DNA from 2 places in the Streptosporangium brasiliense genome. Region 2 is predicted to be linked to the other one. Evidence: predicted binding sites of a transcription regulator. Region 2 holds the regulator's gene; the other holds the start of a gene.
The links. Region 2 encodes HrcA, which represses chaperone genes, less so after heat shock. Its sites were predicted from a motif close to TTGGCACTCTCNNNNNGAGAGTGCCAA; they were not measured.
Positions count from the first base shown of each region.

Region 1: a site for HrcA is predicted at 4,344-4,370, ahead of groES (co-chaperone GroES). Genes of this name have one in related genera too.

Region 1 is NZ_JAUSRB010000002.1:603,706-613,459, forward strand. Features, by position in the region: gene J2S55_RS11130 (helix-turn-helix transcriptional regulator) at 1-584, shown strand, start outside; gene J2S55_RS11135 (DUF5319 family protein) at 688-1,065, shown strand; gene J2S55_RS11140 (hypothetical protein) at 1,026-1,169, opposite strand; gene J2S55_RS11145 (sigma-70 family RNA polymerase sigma factor) at 1,306-1,950, opposite strand; gene groL (chaperonin GroEL) at 2,226-3,851, opposite strand; gene groES (co-chaperone GroES) at 3,942-4,253, opposite strand; gene J2S55_RS11160 (class I SAM-dependent methyltransferase) at 4,610-5,776, shown strand; gene J2S55_RS11165 (hypothetical protein) at 5,969-7,162, shown strand; gene tsaD (tRNA (adenosine(37)-N6)-threonylcarbamoyltransferase complex transferase subunit TsaD) at 7,226-8,257, opposite strand; gene rimI (ribosomal protein S18-alanine N-acetyltransferase) at 8,250-8,702, opposite strand; gene tsaB (tRNA (adenosine(37)-N6)-threonylcarbamoyltransferase complex dimerization subunit type 1 TsaB) at 8,699-9,382, opposite strand.
Region 2 is NZ_JAUSRB010000001.1:689,500-699,253, reverse strand. Features, by position in the region: gene J2S55_RS03100 (PhoH family protein) at 1-297, opposite strand, end outside; gene J2S55_RS03095 (histidine triad nucleotide-binding protein) at 389-739, opposite strand; gene J2S55_RS03090 (SigE family RNA polymerase sigma factor) at 1,025-1,504, shown strand; gene J2S55_RS03085 (hypothetical protein) at 1,501-2,163, shown strand; gene J2S55_RS03080 (16S rRNA (uracil(1498)-N(3))-methyltransferase) at 2,200-2,931, opposite strand; gene dnaJ (molecular chaperone DnaJ) at 3,019-4,161, opposite strand; gene hrcA (heat-inducible transcriptional repressor HrcA) at 4,174-5,187, opposite strand; gene J2S55_RS03065 (hypothetical protein) at 5,367-6,101, shown strand; gene J2S55_RS03060 (DUF3097 domain-containing protein) at 6,157-6,972, shown strand; gene J2S55_RS03055 (DUF4870 domain-containing protein) at 6,997-7,668, shown strand; gene hemW (radical SAM family heme chaperone HemW) at 7,818-9,029, opposite strand; gene J2S55_RS03045 (glycoside hydrolase family 18 protein) at 9,210-9,754, shown strand, end outside.

The DNA of each region.
Region 1 (9,754 bases), on a different contig from region 2:
AGGCGCCGCCGCTGGAGCTGCTGTCGGCCGTCCCCGACACCCGGACGATGAGCGACTTCGCGCACCGCTACGCCGACCAGTGGATCGGGGCCCAGCGCAGCGGCCTGCTCTCCTGCCGGGTCGTCATCCCGGTCCACACGCTGGAGACCGCCGGCCTGCGGGACAAGCTGGACCAGTTCGAGCGGGCCGGGGCCCAGATCCGCACCCTCGACGTGGTGCCGAGCTGGTTCCTGATCGCCGGGACCGACGCCGCGGGCATGCCCGCCCAGTGGGGCGGCGCCCTCGCCGAGAACGCCTACAACTTCCACCTGGTCCGGGCGGCCATCGTGGTGGCCGCGCTGCGCTCGCTCTTCGAGGAGCTGTGGACCCGCGCGGCACCGCTGCCGTGGACGCACCGCGGCGACGGCGTGGCGCGGGTGCTGCGGCTGGCCGCCCAGGGGGTCTCCGACGAGGTGATCGCCCGGCAGCTCGGGATCTCGGTCCGGACGGTGCGGGCCCGGTTCGCCGACGCCATGGCCGAGCTCGGCGCGCAGTCGCGCTTCCAGGCGGGCGTGGAGGCCGCCCGCCGTGGGTGGCTGGTGTAGTTCCGGACCCGGTCGTGGGCGGCTGGCGCGGTTCGGGACCTGGTCGTGGGCGACTGGTGTAGTTCGGCCCCTGTTGGCCGCATCGAGGTCATAAGGTGGGAACGTGCTCGACGATGTCCCTCGCGACCCGTTCGCGGATGACCCCGACGACCCGGCGGCGGCGCTGGGAGAGCCCGACGACCCCGAGCCGCTGACCTCAGCCGAACGCGACGAGGCCATGACCGATCTCGCCGACGTGGAGGTCTTCCGTTCGCTGCTGGAGCCCCAGGGGGTGCTCGGCCTGGTCCTCGACTGCCCGGAGTGCGGCGAGCAGCACTACTTCGACTGGGAGCTGCTGCGCGGCAACCTGCGGCAGATGATCGAGAACGGCCAGCCGCAGGTGCACGAGCCCGCCTACCAGCCCGACCCCACCGACTACGTCACCTGGGAGTACGCCCGGGGTTACGTGGACGGGGTGATCGACACCGAGGAACAGCGCTGATCGACGTCGTCGATCAGCGCGGCCAGCAGGTTGACGGCGACATCGGAGGTGGGGACGGCCTCCCTCCGGGAGAGCGCCTCCAGGACCGCGTCGGTCTCGGCCACGGCCGGATCCTCCTCCGGCCCGTATCTGCGGGCCGGACGCCGCGGATGGACCGCCGTCATGGCCCCGCCCGCCCGCCGGCGCCGCGGGCCGCGCCCGGCGCCGCGCACCGCCGGACCACGCTCGGCTGCTCGGCGGTCAAGCCGTCGACTCCAGCTCCAGCTCCGCCATCGCCCGCAGCCGGGCCAGCGCCCGATGCTGGGCGACCCGGACCGCACCTGGTGACATGCCGAGTACATTACCCGTCTCCTCCGCCGAGAGGCCCGACACCACCCGGAGCATGAGCAGCTGGCGCTGGTTGTCGGGGAGCCTGGACAGCAGCCTGCGGGCGTGCTCGGCCTCGATGTAGCGGACCACGGTCTCCTCCGGCCCCGGGCCCTCGTCGGGCCCGTCCGGGAGGTCCTGGGTGGGCACGGCGGAGCGCACGGAGCTGCGCAGCGCGTCGGCCACCTTGTGGGAGGCGATGCCGAAGACGAAGGACGCGAACGGGCGTCCCATGTCCCGGTAGCGGGGCAGCGCGGACAGCACCGCGATGCATACTTCCTGGGCCACGTCGTCTGCGATGTGATACTGACCGGAGACCCGGCCGAGACGAGCACGGCAATAACGGACGACCATTGGCCGTAACTGCGCGATCAGGGTTTCGATCGCGGTGCGATCACCCTGAACGGCGAGGCTCGTCAGATCCTTGAGATCATCCCTGTGGGCGACCCCGTCAGATCTCGTCGCAAGCCTTACCCCACTTTTGGCGTCGGCGACGCATCCCTCGGTCACGTTAGGCATGATGCCCGCCCCGATCGGGCCTGTCGTCATGGCGAACGGCTACGGATTGGTCACATTGAGGCGGAGATAACGGGGCGTAATCGAATGGCGACAGCAATGACCTTGGTATGCGCAAATATTTCATTGGATAGCCGAATATGTCGGCTATTTGTTAGAAGGATGTTTGGCCTTCCGCGCGGCCGGCGATGACGCTTTGGGGTCCCTTTCGGTTTACCGGAAAACCGAACGGCCCGCACCCCCCGAGGGGACGCGGGCCGTACCGGATCCGGTGGAGATCAGTGGCCGTGGCCGTGACCGTGGCCGTGGCCGCCGGCGGCGGCCGGGGCCTCCTCCTCGGGCTTGTCCACCACGAGGGCCTCGGTCGTCAGCAGCATGCCGGCGATGGAGGCGGCGTTCTGGACGGCCGAGCGGGTGACCTTGACCGGGTCGATGACGCCCTGGCTGATCAGGTCACCGTACTCGCCGGTGGCGGCGTTGAGGCCCTCGCCCACGGAGAGCTCGGCGACCTTGGTGGTCACCACGTAGCCCTCAAGGCCGGCGTTCTCGGCGATCCAGCGGGCCGGCTCGATGAGCGCCTTGCGGACCACGGCGACGCCGGTCGCCTCGTCGCCGGACAGACCGAGGTCGTCCAGGACCTTGGAGACGTGGATGAGCGCGGAGCCACCGCCGGAGACGATGCCCTCCTCGATCGCCGCGCGGGTGGCGGAGATCGCGTCCTCCAGGCGGTGCTTCTTCTCCTTGAGCTCCACCTCGGTGGCCGCGCCGACCTTCAGCACGCAGACACCGCCGGAGAGCTTGGCCAGGCGCTCCTGGAGCTTCTCGCGGTCCCAGTCGGAGTCGGACTGCTCGATGGCGAGCTTGATCTCCTTGACCCGGTCGGAGATCGCCTGCTGGTCGCCGGCACCGTCGACGACGGTGGTGGCGTCCTTGGTGATCACGACGCGGCGGGCGGTGCCGAGCACCTCAAGGCCGACGTGCTCCAGCTTGAGGCCGACCTCCTCGCTGACGACCTCGCCGCCGGTGAGGATCGCGATGTCCTGCAGCATGGCCTTGCGGCGGTCGCCGAAGCCGGGGGCCTTGACCGCGACGGAGGTGAAGGTGCCGCGGATCTTGTTGGTGACCAGGACGGCCAGGGCCTCGCCCTCGACGTCCTCGGCGATGACGAGCAGCGCCTTCTTGGTCTGGGCGATCTTCTCCAGCAGCGGCAGGAAGTCGGCGACGGAGGAGACCTTGCCCTGGGTGATCAGGATGTAGGGGTCCTCCAGGACCGCCTCCATGCGCTCCTGGTCGGTCACCATGTAGGGCGACAGGTAGCCCTTGTCGAACTGGAGTCCCTCGGTGAACTCCAGCTCCAGGCCCATGGTGTTGGACTCCTCGACGGTGATGACACCGTCCTTGCCCACCTTGTCGAACGCCTCGGCGATCAGCTCGCCGATCTTGGCGTCCTGCGCGGAGATCGTCGCGACGTGCGCGATCTCCTTCTTGTCCTCGACCGGGCGGGCCGACTCGATCAGCTTGTCGCTGACGGCCCTGGCGGCCAGGTCGATGCCGCGCTTGAGCGACAGCGGCTGGGCACCGGCGGCGACGTTGCGCAGACCCTCGCGGACCATCGCCTGGGCGAGGACGGTGGCGGTGGTCGTGCCGTCACCGGCGATGTCGTTGGTCTTGGTGGCGACTTCCTTGGCGAGCTGGGCGCCGAGGTTCTCGTACGGAGCCTCCAGCTCGACCTCGCGGGCGATGGTGACACCGTCGTTGGTGATGGTCGGCGCACCGAACTTCTTGTCGATGACGACGTTGCGGCCGCGCGGGCCGAGCGTGACCTTGACGGCGTCCGCGAGGGCGTTCACGCCACGCTCAAGAGCGCGGCGGGCGTCCTCCTCGAACGACAGGATCTTCGGCATGACAGTCCTCTCTAAAAGCACGTCGGCGCATCAAAGCCCCGGGCGCTCGCGCGGCCCGGGGCTCGATACGTCATCTTTATGAAGCGTGGATTACTTCTCGATGATGGCGAGCACGTCGCGGGCGGAGAGCACCAGGTACTCCTCGCCGCCGTACTTCACCTCGGTGCCGCCGTACTTGCTGTAGAGGACGATGTCGCCCTCCTTGACGTCGAGCGGGATACGCTTGTCCCCGTCCTCGTCCCAGTTGCCGGGGCCCACCGCGAGGACCTTGCCCTCCTGCGGCTTCTCCTTGGCGGTGTCCGGGATCACGAGGCCGGAAGCGGTGGTCTGCTCGGCCTCAAGCGGCTGGACCACGATGCGGTCGCCGAGCGGCTTAACGGGAACCTTGGTGGCGGTCGTCACGTCGGACCTCCCCTTCAGATTTGGATGATCTAGAAGAGGCGACCAGCGGTCTGCCGTCGCGGGTGTCAGACCTGCCTCGTCGCATATTTATTGGCACTCTCAAGGGGAGAGTGCCAATACGGAACAGTATGCAAGGAGGGCTTGACAGTCAACACGAACCGCCCTTGTGCGCTTCCCGCGAACGTCGGCCCCCCGGCGTCGAGGGGTTCCGGCCCGCGCGGACCGGGCCGCCGGACCGGACCGGACCGGGCCGGACCGGACCGGGCCGGACCGAGCCGCCGGGCCCGAGCCGCCGGGCCCGAGCCGCCGGACGAGGCGGAGGGCGGCACCTCGGCCAGGCGGTAACGTCGGACGGCGTGGACCTTGACGCATTCCGGGAGCTGCTGACGCCGCGCGGCCAGGAGGCCCTGGGGGCGGCGGCCGAGATCGCGGGCGACGACCCGGTGGCGGCGGTGACGCGGCTCCGGAAGACCTACGACGCCGATCTGACCTCGGCGGCGCTCACGCAGGCCACGCTCAGGCGGCGGGCCAGGGAGAAGTTCGGCGACGACGCCGATCTCATGTATTTCACCCCGGGCGGTCTGGAGCAGTCCACCCGCCGCGAGGTCGCCGACCACCGGGCCCGCCGCATCGCCCCGGGCTCCCGGGTCGCCGACGTCTGCTGCGGCATCGGCGGGGACCTCCTCGCGCTGGCCAGGGCCGGATGCGTGGTGGAGGCCGTCGACGCCGACCCGCTCACGGCCGCGGTCGCCCGGGCCAACGCCGACGCCCTCGGGTTCGGGGACCGGGTCTCGGTCCGCGCGGCCGACGCGGCCACGATCGACCCGGCCGCCTTCGACGTCCTGTTCGCCGACCCCGCCCGCCGTACCGCGCGGGGCCGGACCTTCGACCCGATGGCCTACTCGCCACCCTGGCCCGACGTGCTGACGATGGTGGCGCGGGCCGAGGCGGCCTGCCTGAAGGTCGCCCCCGGCATCCCCTACGAGTTCATCCCCGCCGGGGCCGAGGCCGAGTGGGTCTCCTACAAGGGCGACGTCAAGGAGGCCGTGATCTGGTGCGGCGGGCTGGCCGGCGGCGCGGGGCGCAGGGCCACGATCCTGCCGGCGGGCGCGACGGTGACGTCCGACCCGGCGCTCGGCCCGGCCGGGCACGGTCCCGTGGGCCGCTACGTGTACGAACCGGACGGCGCGGCCATCCGGGCCCACCTCGTCGCGGAGATCGCCGCGATGGTCGGCGGCCACCTGCTCGACCCGCACATCGCCTACATCACCGGGGACGCCGCCGTGGAGACGCCGTGGGCGTCACGGTACGAGGTCCACGAGATGCTGCCGTTCTCGCTCAAACGGCTGCGGGCGGCGCTCCGCGAGCGCGGGGTCGGCAATGCGACGATCAAAAAGCGCGGTTCCGCGGTCGATGTCGAACGCCTGCGGAAAGACCTGCGACTATCCGGTGACCGCTCGGCGGTCGTCATTCTCACCCGGATTGTCGAAAGGCCGTTCGCCCTCATCTGCACCCCTTCTTGACCTGCCGAAACGGCAAATTCCGACATTCCATTGGCAATCACGATCTTTTAAATTCCGCTCCGAAAAACCTTGATCCAGAGGCTAGGGTTGCCAGGCGGGAGTTCTTCCCCCGCCTGCGGTTCGACCGCGTTCGCCAGCAAAAAGGACCAACCCCGCCGCGCGGCTCACCGTCGGCGGGTGAAGGAGCTCTCGGTGGATCACTCCGACCACACCCTGCTCCAGGCAGGCAGTCAGACCGCCATCTCCGACCGGATGCGCGAGCTCCTCGCCCGGGCCGCCCAGGACCACGTGTACGAACAGCGCACCCAGGGCGCCGTGCTGGATGAGATCCGCCAGCGCCTGGAGGGCATGGAGTGGCTGCTGCGGGAGGTCAGGGAGCGCGAGCTCGGCGGGCTGGGCGGGACGCTGGAATCCGTCCACGGCCGCCTGGACGACATCGCCGTCCGCCCGCCGGCGTGGGCCGAGGGTCTGGCCCAGCACGTCGAGGCGGTCCGCGACCACGTGGACGCCGTGGGCGAGCGCGTCGGCTCCCTCGGCCAGGGGGTCGAGACCGTCCGCGACCAGGTCACGCCCATCGGCGAGCTGCCGAGCCTCTGGGCCGACGTCGGCACCGTCGGCGAGAGCGTGGACGAGGCGCTCGTCCGCCTCCAGTCGATCGCCGACGGCACCCAGGGCGTCGGCGACCTGGTGGGCGACCTCGCCGAGCGCCTGGGCCGGCTCCAGGCCGGCATGGAGGCCGCGGCCGGCCGCTTCACCCGCCTGGACAGGTCGCTGGCCGAGCTCACCCAGCGCGCCGATCGCCTGGAGTCGGGGCTGCTCGACCTGTCCGCGAGCGTGCGGGAGAGCGTCGGCGAGGCGGCCGGGCGCCTGCTGGCCGCGGTCGAGCAGGTCAACGGCCGGGTCGAGCTGCTCACGGCCCGCACCGACGGCCGCTTCGACGCCCTCGACGAGCGGCTCGACGACGTCGAGGGCCGCGTCACCGGCCGGGTCGACGCCGTCGGCTCCCGCCTGTGCACGCTGGAGGGCCACGCGGAGAAGCTCGGGCTCCGGCTGGAGGGCGTCGACGACCACGTCGAGGCCGTCGGCCGGCGCGTCGACGGGCTGCCCGCCGTCCTGAACGTCGGCGAGCTCATCGACGCCCAGACCGCCGATCACGCCGGCCGGCTGGCCTCCCTGGACGAGCGCGTCGTCCAGACCCAGGCCGCTCTCCTCCCCCTGGCCGACATGCTCCGCGCCCAGCCCGACCGCGAGCAGCTGGCCGAGGCCCTCGGCGAGGCCGTGGAGCCGGCCCGGACCGACCTCACCCGCCACCTGAGCGCCCTTGAGGAGACCATGCTGGCCCTCGCCGAGGCGCTGCTGCGCCCCACCCGCAACGACAAGGACTGACCCCCTACGGCGGCGCCCCGCCGCGGACTCCGCCGGCGGACACGCGCGGGCGGATCCGCGAGGTCACACGTGGACTGTGGTGATCGGCAGTGAGGAGTCGGCGGGGATGTCCAGCGGGGACGGGGTGATGCCGGCCGCCACCAGGTCGGAGCCGAGCGCGGCCACCATGGCCCCGTTGTCGGTGCACAGCCCCGGGCGCGGGACGCGCAGCCGTACGCCGGCCGCCTCGCAGCGCTCCCGGGCGAGGGCGCGCAGCCGGGAGTTGGCCGCCACGCCGCCGCCGATCAGCAGGTCCCGGACGCCGTGCTCGCGGCACGCCTGCAGGGCCTTGCGGGTCAGCACGTCGACCACGGCCTCCTGGAACGAGGCCGCCACGTCGGGCACGTGGATCGCCTCGCCGGTCCGCTCCCGCGCCTCCACCCAGCGCGCCACGGCGGTCTTCAGCCCGGAGAAGGAGAAGTCCAGCGTCCCGTCGTCGTATTTGCCGCGGGGGAAGGCGATGGCAGTGCCGGAGCCGTCCTGGGCCGCGCGGTCGATGTAGGGGCCGCCGGGGAAGGGCAGGCCGAGCACCCGGGCCACCTTGTCGAACGCCTCGCCCGCGGCGTCGTCGACCGTGGACCCCAGCGAGATGACGTCCTTGGCGACGTCGGGCACCAGCAGCAGGGAGGAGTGGCCTCCCGAGACCAGCATGGCGATGCACGGCTTGGGCAGGGCGCCGTGTTCGAGCTGGTCCACGGCCACGTGGGCGGCCAGGTGGTTGACGCCGTACAGCGGCAGGCCCAGGCCGAGCGCGTAGGCCTTGGCGGCGGCGACGCCGACGAGCAGCGCGCCGGCCAGGCCGGGCCCGGCGGTCACCGCGATCGCGTCGATGTCGGTGAAGCGCAGGCCGGCCTGCTCCAGGGCCCGCTCGACGGTCGGGGTCATCGCCTCCAGGTGCGCCCGGGAGGCCACCTCCGGCACCACGCCGCCGAACCGGGCGTGCTGCTCGACGCTGGAGGCGATCGCGTTGGCCAGCAGGGTGTGCCCCCGGACGATGCCCACCCCGGTCTCGTCGCAGGAGGTCTCGATGCCCAGGACTAGAGGTTCGTCACGCATTGAGGTCCTTCTTCATCGTGATCGCGTCGGTGCCGTCCTCGTAGTAGCGGCGGCGCAGGCCGATCCGCTCGAACCCGAAGCGGTCGTACATCGCCTGCGCGTCCGGGTTGTCGGCGCGGACCTCCAGGAACACCGCGTGCGCGCCCCGCCGTACGGCCTCCGCCAGCAGCTCGGCCAGCAGGGCCGCGCCGATCCCGGCCCGGCGCCGGTGGGCCGAGACGGCGATGGTCTGCACGTCCGCCTGGTCCCCGGCCGCGAAGAGCCCGGCGTAGCCGACGATCTCCTTGTCCACCAGGGCCACCACGTAGTGCCGGGTCCGGGGCTGGTCGTCGAGCTCGCCGCGGAGCATGCCCTCGCTCCACGCGTCGCGCGGGAAGGTCTCCCGCTCGATCTCCAGCACGGCGGGCAGGTCGTCTACGGTCATCAGGCGCAGCGCGGCGGTCATGCGGAGACCTTCTTCGGCGCCGAGGGCACCTGGGCGTCGGGGCGGCGCAGGTAGATCGGGTGGGGCAGGCTCAGCACGGGGTGCGTGCCGCTCTCCACGACCTCCCGGACGTCGGACCCGACGAGCTGCTCGGCGGCCAGCGCCGCCAGCGCCCCCGCGGAGGGGTACTGCGGCGCGTCGGCCAGGCGGGAGGGCCCGACGACCTCGGCGTACATCCGCGCGCCCGCGCCGACGAGCGGGAGCTCCGCGGGCAGGTCGTGCGGCCTGTCCACCGCGGGGCCGGACAGCCGGACCCGCGGGTCCTCGTAGTGCCCCCAGAACACCTCCTTGCGCCGCGCGTCGGTGGCCACCAGGAACGGCCCGGTCAGCCCGCTGCCGTAGGCGACGGCGTCGAGCGTGCACACGCCGTAGGCCGGGACGCCCAGTGACGTCGCGAGGGCCTGGGCGGTCATCAGGCCGACCCTCAGGCCGGTGTAGGGGCCGGGGCCGGAGCCCGCGACGACGGTGGTGACGTCGCCGAGCGAGACTCCGGCCTCCTGCAGGACCGTCTTGATCGTGGGTACGAGCAGCTCACCGTGGCGGCGCGCGTCAACGGTCGCCGACTCGGCGAGGACCCTCTCACCGTCGTGCAGGGCTGCGGTGACGGCGGGGGTCGCGGTATCAAAGGCCAGGACCAGCACGGACAGTTAGCCTAGTCCGTCATGGGGCGTCAGGGCCCACTCCGCTCCACCGGTCCGCCCCGGAACCGCTCCCGGCACGGGCGCGACCCACGCCGGAGGCGGCCGGCACCGCCGCGCGACGGGTCCACCGACAAACGCGTGGACGTGCCGCGCCCGGGGTCGCTAGCCTGTGCCCATGTCCAGCCCCGAGGCGTCAAGACTCTAGCCACCGGACTTCCGGTGGCCATCCACGTCGGCGTATCGCAGTCCTGCCGCCCATGAGGCCGCGGGCGCCGTCGGCCGTGCCCACTGCCACCGGATCACCGTAGTGCGGGCTGTGTCCGGCCTGGACCGCGCGTCACCTCCGTGACGCCGGCAGGCCCTTCCGCGCGC
Region 2 (9,754 bases):
GCTGCGCTCCACCGCGTCCGTCGTCAGCTCGGCGCCTCCCTGGACGAGCTCGGACAGCTCTTCGAACAGGCGCACCACGACGCTGCTCTCCTCCGGGCTGCCGGTGATGGTTATCTCGTTGCCCCGGACGTGGATGTCGGCGCGGAAGGCGCCCTCGATGACCCGCAACAGCTCGTCGCGCGAGCCCAGCAGGCTGACCATCGAATGATCATCCGGAATCACCACCTTCGCCTGGGTCCGGCTGGGACCCTTCGATCGCGGCGGGGATGTTCTGCTGGAATCGTTTGTCTCGGACATAGACGGGCCTTTCGGCCTGTTCGCCTCCAGATATCGGCGTGGGACTTCTACGCCATGGTATCCGTGATCGACGTGATCGCGCTTGTCGGTTTTACCCGGGCGGCCAGGTCAGGCCGCGTCCGCCGAGCACGTGTCCGTGCACGTGGGGGACGGTCTGGCCGGCCTCGGCGCCGGTGTTGAAGACCAGGCGGTATCCCGAGGCCGCGACGCCCTCCTGCTCGGCGACGGCGTGCGCCGCCTTGAGCACGTCGTCGGCGAGCCCGTCGTCGGCCGCGGCCAGCGCGGCCGCGTCCGGGTAGTGGTCCTTGGGGACCACTAGCACGTGGGTGGGGGCCTGCGGGTTGACGTCCCGGAAGGCCAGCGTGCGGTCGGTCTCATGGACGATCTTCGCGGGGATCTCCCCGGCGACGATCTTGCAGAACAGGCAGTCGGCTTCGCTCACCATGCAGGCACCCTATCCGTCCGTGACGTTGTCAATCGGTGATGGTCCATCTCCAGCAAAGAAAGATCCACCCGGATAAGGTGGGTATGCAAAACTTCAACAACTACAGACCATTGCGATCCGCACGATATGGCCGCCTGGCGAGGACACGACTGGGTCATGCCCCCTAATGAACCGGAAGAGCGTAAACCCTCTGGGAAGGCCGAGCGTCCCACTGATGTGACCACCGAGACCCTCCTGGCCGACAGGTCGCTCGGGGCGGTGCCCGTCGGGTGGGACGCCGACATGGCCGTTACCGCGCTCTACAGCGCGCACTATCGGTCGCTCGTGCGCCTCGCCGTGCTGCTCGTCCGCGACATGGCAACCGCGGAGGAAGTCGTGCAGGACGCCTTCGTCGCCATCCATGGCGCCTGGCGGCGGCTGCGCGACACCGACAAGGCACTCGCCTACCTGCGCCAATCGGTCGTCAACCGATCGCGCTCGGTGCTTCGGCACCGGGCGGTCGTGGAGAAGTACGCTCCCAAGGGCATGCCCGACGCGCCGAGCGCCGAGAACGGCGCGATCGGCGAGTTCGAGCGGTCCGCCGTCATCGAGGCACTCCGCGGCCTGCCCGCGCGCCAGCGGGAGGCACTGGTTCTGCGCTATTACGGAGACCTGTCAGAAGCGCAGATCGCCCATGCCATGGGCATCAGCAAGGGCGCGGTCAAGAGCCACACGGCTCGCGGCATGGCCGCCCTACGGACCACACTGGAGCAACTGTCATGACCGAGTCCCCCGACGAGTACGGCGAGCTGCTCCGCCGTGTCCTCAGCGCGGAGGCGGACTCGGTCGTTCCCTCCCCGGACGGCCTGGAGATCATCCGCGCCCGCGTGGAAAGACGCGGGCTCCGCGGGCTGATGTGGTGGCGCGCCGGAGCCTCGATCGCGGGAGCCGTCCTGGTCGCGGCCACCGTCGTCATGGTGGTCCCGGAGTTCCGCGAGCAGGTGACCCGGCAGGTGAACGACGTCAACTTCACCCATTCGACCCCACCTGACCTGTCCGCCACCTCGCGGGCCCCCTCCAACGGCGACGATCCGCTCCCGGTCGTCACCAAGCCCGAGCCCGGCACCACCGCGCCCCTGCCGACGCCCACCCACTCCAGGTCCTCGGCGCCGCACCCGAAGCCGAGCCCGAAGCCGACGCACAAGCCCACGCCGACCCCGGAGCCCACCCCGTCGCCCACCTGCCCCACGACTCCGCCCGACGGCACGGTGGTCGAGCCCGAGGAGCTCACCGAGGAGTGCCGGACGCCGGCGCCGACTCCGAGGCCCTCGGAGTCGTCCGCCCCCTCGGGCAGCCCGTGCTCGGTCGAGGAGTGCCCGCCGACGGACGATCAGTCGGCTCCGATGCCGACGGAGACGACCTCCATCTCCTCCGGCGGCTAGCCGTACCCGACCTCTCAGGTCAGTACGGCTGACCCGTCACCAGCGGCCGGTGCGCGTCTGGAGCACCGCCGCGGCGGCGACCCCGGCCGTCGAGGTGCGCAGCACCGTCGGCCCGAGCAGCGCCGCCACGGCCCCCACCGCGCGGAAGGCGTCGATCTCCTCCGGGCCGACGCCGCCCTCGGGGCCGACCACCACGACGATGTCACCGGCGCCGGGGAGCTCCAGGGACGACAGCGGGGAGGCCGCCTCCTCGTGCAGCACGACGCCCAGGGCGGCCGCCGACAGCAGCGCGGCGACCTTGGCGGTGGTGGCGGGCTCGGTCACCTCGGGCAGGTGGAAGCGGCGGGACTGCTTGCCCGCCTCCCTCGCCGTGGAGCGCCAGCGGTTCAGCGACTTGACGGCCCGCTCGCCCTTCCACTGGGTGACGCACCGGGCCGCGGACCAGGGCACGATCACGTCGACCCCGGCCTCGGTCATCATCTCCACGGCCAGCTCGCCCCGGTCGCCCTTGGGCAGTCCCTGCACCACGACCAGGCGGGGGCGCGGGGCCGGCACGTCGTAGCGGCGCAGCACCTCGACACGGAGGGAGTCCTTGCCCGCCTCCCGGACCACGCACTCGGCGACGGTGCCCGCGCCGTCGGTCAGGTCGAGCCGCTCCCCGGCCCGCAGCCGGCGTACGGCCGCCGCGTGGCGCCCCTCGGGGCCGCCGAAGGTGAACTCCGCCCGGGCCAGGTCGGCCGGTTCGGCCAGGAAGACCGGGGCCGTCATCGGCCGGCGGGGAGGTGCGGGCCGGGCCGGTGGACGCCTGCGGCCCGGCCGGCGCGGACGGGCCGGCCCGGCCCGGGGAGGCCGCCGTCAGCGGCCATTGAAGGCGTCCCGCAGCCTGGAGAAGAACCCCTGCTGGCCGGGGGCGAACTTGCCGGGCGGGCGCTCCTCGCCGCGGAGCTTGGCGAGCTCGCGCATGAGCTCCTCCTGGGCCGGGTCGAGGCGGGCCGGGGTCTCCACGTTGACGTGGATCAGCAGGTCGCCACGGCCGTTCTCGTTGAGGCGCTGGACGCCGCGGCCGTAGAGCGGGATGGTCTGGCCGGACTGGGTGCCCGGCCGGATGTCGAGCTCCTCGGCGCCGTCGAGCGTCTCCATGGTCAGGACGGTGCCCAGCGCGGCCGCGGTCATCGGGATCTGCACGGTGCAGTGCAGGTCGTCGCCGCGGCGCTCGAAGATCTCGTGCGAGCGCTCGACGATCTCCAGGAACAGGTCGCCGGGCGGGCCGCCGCCCGGGCCGATCTCGCCCTCGCCGGCGAGCTGGATGTGGGTGCCGTCCTCGACGCCGGCCGGGATGCGGACCTTGATGGTCCGCCGGGTGCGGACCCGGCCGTCGCCGGAGCACTCCTGGCAGGGGTTGCGGATGATCGAACCGAACCCGCCGCACTGGGGACAGGGGCGGGAGGTCATGACCTGGCCGAGGAAGGACCGGGTGACCTGGGAGACCTCGCCCCGGCCGTGGCACATGTCGCAGGTGTCGGGGTGGGTGCCGGACGCGGCGCCGGAGCCCGTGCAGACCTCGCAGAGCACGGCGGTGTCGACGACCAGCTCGCGGGTGGTGCCGAAGGCCGACTCACGCAGGTCGAGCTCCACCCGGATGGTGGCGTTGCGGCCCCGGCGGGCACGCGACCTGGGTCCGCGGGTGCCGCCGCCGCCGGCCGCGCCGAAGAAGGCGTCCATGATGTCGCTGAAGGGGAAGCCCGCCCCGAAGCCGCCCGGGCCCGCACCGGCGCCGGAGGAGAACGGATCGGCGCCCATGTCGTACATCTGGCGCTTGTTGGGGTCGGACAGGACCTCGTAGGCCTGGGTGATGTCCTTGAACCGCTCCTGGGTCTCAGGATCGGGGTTCACATCGGGATGCAGCTCCCGCGCCAGGCGACGATACGCCTTCTTGATCTCTTCCGCACTGGCGTCACGGCGCACCCCGAGGGTGCCGTAGTAGTCGCTCTTAGCCACTTAGTTGACCTCTTAAGATGCAGCCAGGATCTGGCTGACGTAGCGTGCCACCGCGCGCACCGCGCCCATCGTGACCGGGTAGTCCATTCGCGTCGGACCCAGCACACCGAGCCGGGCCAGTTGCTTGTCCCCCGAACCGTATCCGGCGACGACGATCGATGTGCCCTGGAGTCCGGTGTAGGGGTTCTCCGAGCCGATCCGTACTGTCAGCGCCGACAGGTCGGAGGTCTCACCGAGCAGGCGTATGAGCACGACCTGCTCTTCCAGGGCCTCCAGCACGTCGCGGAGCCCGACGGTGAAGTCGGCTCCCGCGAGGTTGGCCGCCCCGGCAAAAACGATCTTTTCATCATGCCGGTCCACGAGGGACTCCAGCAGCACCGACAGGACCGTGGCCGCGAACGGCCGATCCTCGGCCGGCAGTCGCTCGGGCAGGTCGGCGACCGTGTCGGGGACCCTGGCCAGCCCGCACCCGTCGAGGCAGGCGTTGAGAGTCGCGCGGAGATGGGCGACACGGGTCTCGTCCACCACGTCGGGCAGCTCGACCACGCGCTGCTCGACCCGTCCCGTGTTGGTGATGAGCACGAACATCAGCCTGCGCTCGCTCAACGGGACCAGCTCGACGTGCCGGACCGTGGAGCTGGTCAGCGTGGGATATTGCACGACGGCGACCTGCCGGGTCAGCTGCGCCAGCAGCCGCACCGTGCGCATCACGACGTCGTCGATGTCAACGGCGCCGGCGAGAAAGCTCTCGATGGCCCTCTTCTCCGCGCTCGACAACGGCTTCACCTGCGAGAGCCTGTCGACGAACAGCCGGTAGCCCTTGTCCGTGGGCACCCGGCCGGCGCTGGTGTGGGGCTGGGCGATGTAGCCCTGCTCCTCCAGCACCGCCATGTCGTTGCGGATGGTCGCCGACGACACACCCAGGTTGTGCCGCTCGACGAGGGTCTTGGAGCCCACCGGCTCGTTGGTGGACACGTAATCCTCGACGATGGCGCGGAGAACCGCCAGCTTGCGGTCGTCGACCAACGTGCTCACCTCCCTGCACCCGAATGTGAAACACCAGGTCTGGCACTCTGTGTTCCCGAGTGCCAAGTGTACGGCTCCAGCCCACGGGGTGCGATAACACGGCGTCAGGATGACGGGCCCAAGCAACTGTCAAGTCAACTGCTATCGGGATACAAGCGGCAAGACCCACAATTTACGACATGTCCCACGATTTCGGATCCCCCTCGGGCGGCGCCCCCTCCGGCGCCCCCGGCTACGGCGCCCCCCAGCAGCCCTACGGCCAGCACCAGGGCGCCCCTTCCTACGGCTACGCCTCCCCCGGTTACGGCGCACCCCAGGGGCCGCCGCCGAAGACGAAGGTCAAGCCCAGCATCGGCTGGATCGTCGGCGCCTGGCTGGTCTTCGTCCTCAGCGTGATCGTCGGCATCGCCGGTTTCGCCGGCGGCATCTTCAGCGCGATCACCGACGCCGCGCCCACCAGCTCGTTCGAGCCGGGCAAGGCCGTGACGGTCAAGCTCGACCCGGCGGACAAGCCCGCGATCTACGTCTCCGCCGAGACGGGCACCAACTTCGAGTGCCAGATCCAGGGTGATCCGGAGAAGGTCCGGCTCCAGCAGCCGGGCGTGCAGCAGACCGTCACCTCCGACGGCGTCGTCTGGGAGCTGGCCCTGCGGATCGGGGTGGACAAGGCCGGCGACTACCAGCTCACGTGCACCACCTCCGAGGGGGCTCCCGCCAAGTTCGGCGTCGGCAAGGAGATCGTCGCCGATTCGGTGGTGGGCGGCGCGATCGCGCTGTTCGCGGTGCCGGGGCTGGGCTTCCTGCTGGCCGTCATCGTGACGATCGTCGTGCTGGTCAGGCGGAGCGGCGCCCGCAGGCGCCAGGCCGCCGCCGCGGCGGGGCAGTGGGGACAGCCGGGAGCCTACGGCAGGTGATCACGGCTTTTGCTACCGTCCACTTGATCCCTGACGAGAGAGCGAGCGGCCGGTGATGTACGAGCGCGACGTGCTGTCGGAGAACTGGCGGCGCCCCCTCAAGGGGAAGATCCCCCAGGTCCCCGCGGAGCTCGACCTGGTCGTGGAGGACGCCGACGGCGGCTTCTGCGGCGCCGTGGTGGCCTGCGACAAGGAGGCCGTCACGCTGGAGGACCGGTTCGGGCGGCGGCGGCTGTTCCCGTTGGAGCCCGCAGCGTTCCTCCTGGAGGGCAAGGTGGTGACGCTGGTCCGGCCCACCGCCGCGCCGCGGGCTCCGAGGCGGAGCGCCTCGGGTTCGATCGCGGTGGAGGGCCTGCGGGCCCAGGTGGCCAAGGAGAGCCGGATCTACGTGGAGGGCGTGCACGACGCCGCGCTCGTGGAGAAGGTCTGGGGCCACGACCTCCGGGTGGAGGGCGTGGTCGTGGAGTATCTCGAAGGGGTCGACCATCTGCCCTCGATCGTCGAGGAGTTCGGGCCCGGCCCCGGCCGCCGTCTGGGCGTGCTCGTCGACCACCTGGTCCACGGCTCGAAGGAGAGCCGGATCGCCGCCCAGGCCTCCTCACCGCACGTACTGGTCGTCGGGCACCCGTTCGTCGACGTCTGGCAGGCGGTCAAGCCCTCGGTGCTGAAGATCGACTCCTGGCCGCCGGTGCCGCGCGGCATACCCTGGAAAGAAGGGGTCATCGCCGCCCTCGGCTGGGATCTGGAGCCCGCCGAGGCATGGCGCCGCATTCTGGGATCGGTCACCACCTACGCCGATCTGGAGCCGGAGCTGCTCGGTCCCGTCGAGGAGCTGATCGACTTCGTGACGGTTCCCGGCCAGGATGACTAACCCCGCACCCCATCAGGAGGGGCAATGAGCGACAGTCCCGAGAGCCCGCGGTACGGACCCGCGGGCGAGGAACCCACCAGGCAGGCCGGATGGCCGCCCCAGCCCGGCCAGGGCTACCCGCCCCCCGCGGCTCCGCCGTACGGATCCGGCGACCAGGGGCACCAGCCCGGCTACCAGGACGGCCACCAGGGGGCGTATCCGCCTCCCGGCGCGTACGGCCAGCCTTCCGGCGGGTACGGCCAGCCACCCGGCGGATACGGTCAGCCGACCGGCGGCTATGGTCAGCCGTACGACGCGTACGGTCAGCCGACCGGCGGCTACGGTCAGCCGGTCGGCTACGGATACCCGCCCCAGCAGGGGGCCTACGGCTGGCGGCCCAGCCGTGACGAGACCACCATGGCCATGCTCGCCCACCTGCTGGGCCTGCTGACCTCGTTCGTCGGCCCGCTGGTGCTGTATCTCGTGAAGAAGGACGAGTCCCCCTACGTGCGGAGCCAGGCGGCCGAGGCGCTCAACTTCCAGCTCACCCTGATGATCGCTTACTTCGTCTCCTGGGTCCTGGCCTTCGTGCTGATCGGCTTCCTTCTGATCTTCGTGCTCTGGATCGGGTCGCTCGCCTTGATGATCATGGCCGCCGTCGCGGCCAACCGGGGGGAGAGCTACCGCTATCCGATGAACATCCGTTTCGTCAGCTGACCACCGGCGCACGCCCGGCCCTCAGCCGCCTCCGGGCGCCGGCACAGGCGCCCGTCACGGCCCTCCGGGCCCGCCCTCACGCGGGTCCGGGGGGCCGTCACGCGGGTCCGGAGGGCCGTCACACGGCTGCCGGGCGCGTGGACAGGCCCTCAGGTCAGGTCCCGCACCAGGGCGTCGGCCAGCAGCCGCCCGCGCAGCGTCAGCACCGCGCGGCCCGCCTTGAACGGTTCCATCTCGAGCAGGCCGTCGGCCAGCGCCCTGGCGACGACCGGCGGCCGCTGGATCTCCTTGAGCGGGAACCCCTGGGCGAGCCTGAGCTCCAGCATCAGCCGCTCCACCGCCCTGTCCTCCGAGGTGAGCACCTCGCGGGCGTGCGCGGGCGAGACGCCGGAGGCCAGCCGCCGGGCGTAGGCCGCCGGATGCTTGACGTTCCACCACCGGGTGCCGCCGACGTGGCTGTGCGCGCCGGGGCCGACGCCCCACCAGTCGCCGCCGGTCCAGTAGAGCAGGTTGTGCCGGCAGCGTCCGGCCTCCGAGGTCGCCCAGTTGGACACCTCGTACCACTCGAAGCCGGCCTCGGCGAGCATGGCGTCGGCGATGAGATAGCGGTCGGCGGCCACGTCGTCGTCGGGCATGGGCAGCTCGCCGCGCCGGATCCTGGCCGCCAGCCTGGTGCCGTCCTCGACGATCAGCGAGTAGGCGGACACGTGGTCGGGCCCGGCCTCGATCGCCGCGGCCAGCGAGGCCCGCCAGTCGTCGTCGCTCTCCCCCGGCGTGCTGTAGATCAGGTCCAGGTTCACGTGGTCGAACCCGGCCTCCCTGGCCTCCCGTACGGCCTGCGCCGGCCGGCCGGGGGTGTGCCGGCGCTCCAGCACCTCCAGCACGTGCTCGCGGGCGCTCTGCATGCCGAAGCTCATCCGGGTGAACCCGCCGCCGCGCAGCTCGGCCAGGTAGGCCCGGTCCACGGACTCGGGGTTGGCCTCGGTGGTCACCTCGGCGCCGGGGGCCAGCCCGAACTCCTCCTCGATCGCCGCCAGGATCCGGACCAGGTCTCCGGCGGGCAGCAGGGTCGGGGTGCCGCCGCCGAAGAACACCGTCTCGACCGGGAGGTCCGCCCCGCCGAGGGTGGCCCGTGCCCGCCGTACCTCGTCGATCGCGGTGTCGGCGTAGTCCCGGTGCGAGGCGCCGGGACCGAGCTCGGCGGCCGTGTAGGTGTTGAAGTCGCAGTAGCCGCAGCGGGTCACGCAGAAGGGCACGTGGACGTAGAAGCCGAAGGGTCGCCCGCCGAGCCCGTGGAGCGCGCTGTCGGGGAGCCGGCCCGAGGCCGGTACGGGGTCACCGTCGGGAAGAGTGGATGGCACGACACCAAGTCTGCCGCTCCCGTCCGGGTGCCCGGAACGGCGGCCGGCGCGCCGCGCCGGCCGCCTATGCAGCAAATCAGCGGCAGACCGTTGACGCCCAGATCGGCCAAGTCTACGATCCGTGAAAACTTAAAGGAAAGTTTCCTATAAGTTAATCCCCCGACGCAAGTGGAGAAGCCCGTGCAGAGACTCCTCCGGCACACGCTCGCGGCGGTCATCGCCGCGGGCCTCACGGCGACAGCCGTACCGGCACCGGCTCAGGCCCGGACCGCCCCGGACCACGGCGACCGCTTCAAGCGGGTCGCCTACTTCATCCAGTGGGGCATCTACGGCCGCAACTACCACGTCAAGGACCTGGACACCACCGGCGCCGCCGCCAAGCTGACCCACATCAACTACGCCTTCGGCTCCGTCAGCGCCGGCGGCGACTGCGTCTCCTCCGACGCGTGGGCCGACTGGCAGCGCCCGGTCCCCGCCGGGCAGAGCGTGGACGGCGTCGGCGACGCCGAAGGCCAGGCGCTGAACGGCAACCTGAACCAGTTGAAGAAGCTCAAGGCCAAGCATCCCGGCCTGAAGGCGCTCATCTCCCTCGGTGGCTGGTCGGGCTCGAAATACTTCTCCGACGCGGTGCTGACCCCCGAGGGGCGCGTCAAGCTGGCAGCCTCCTGCGTGGACCTGTGGCTCAAGGGCAACCTGCCCGGCACCGCGCCCGGCGCCGGAGCCGG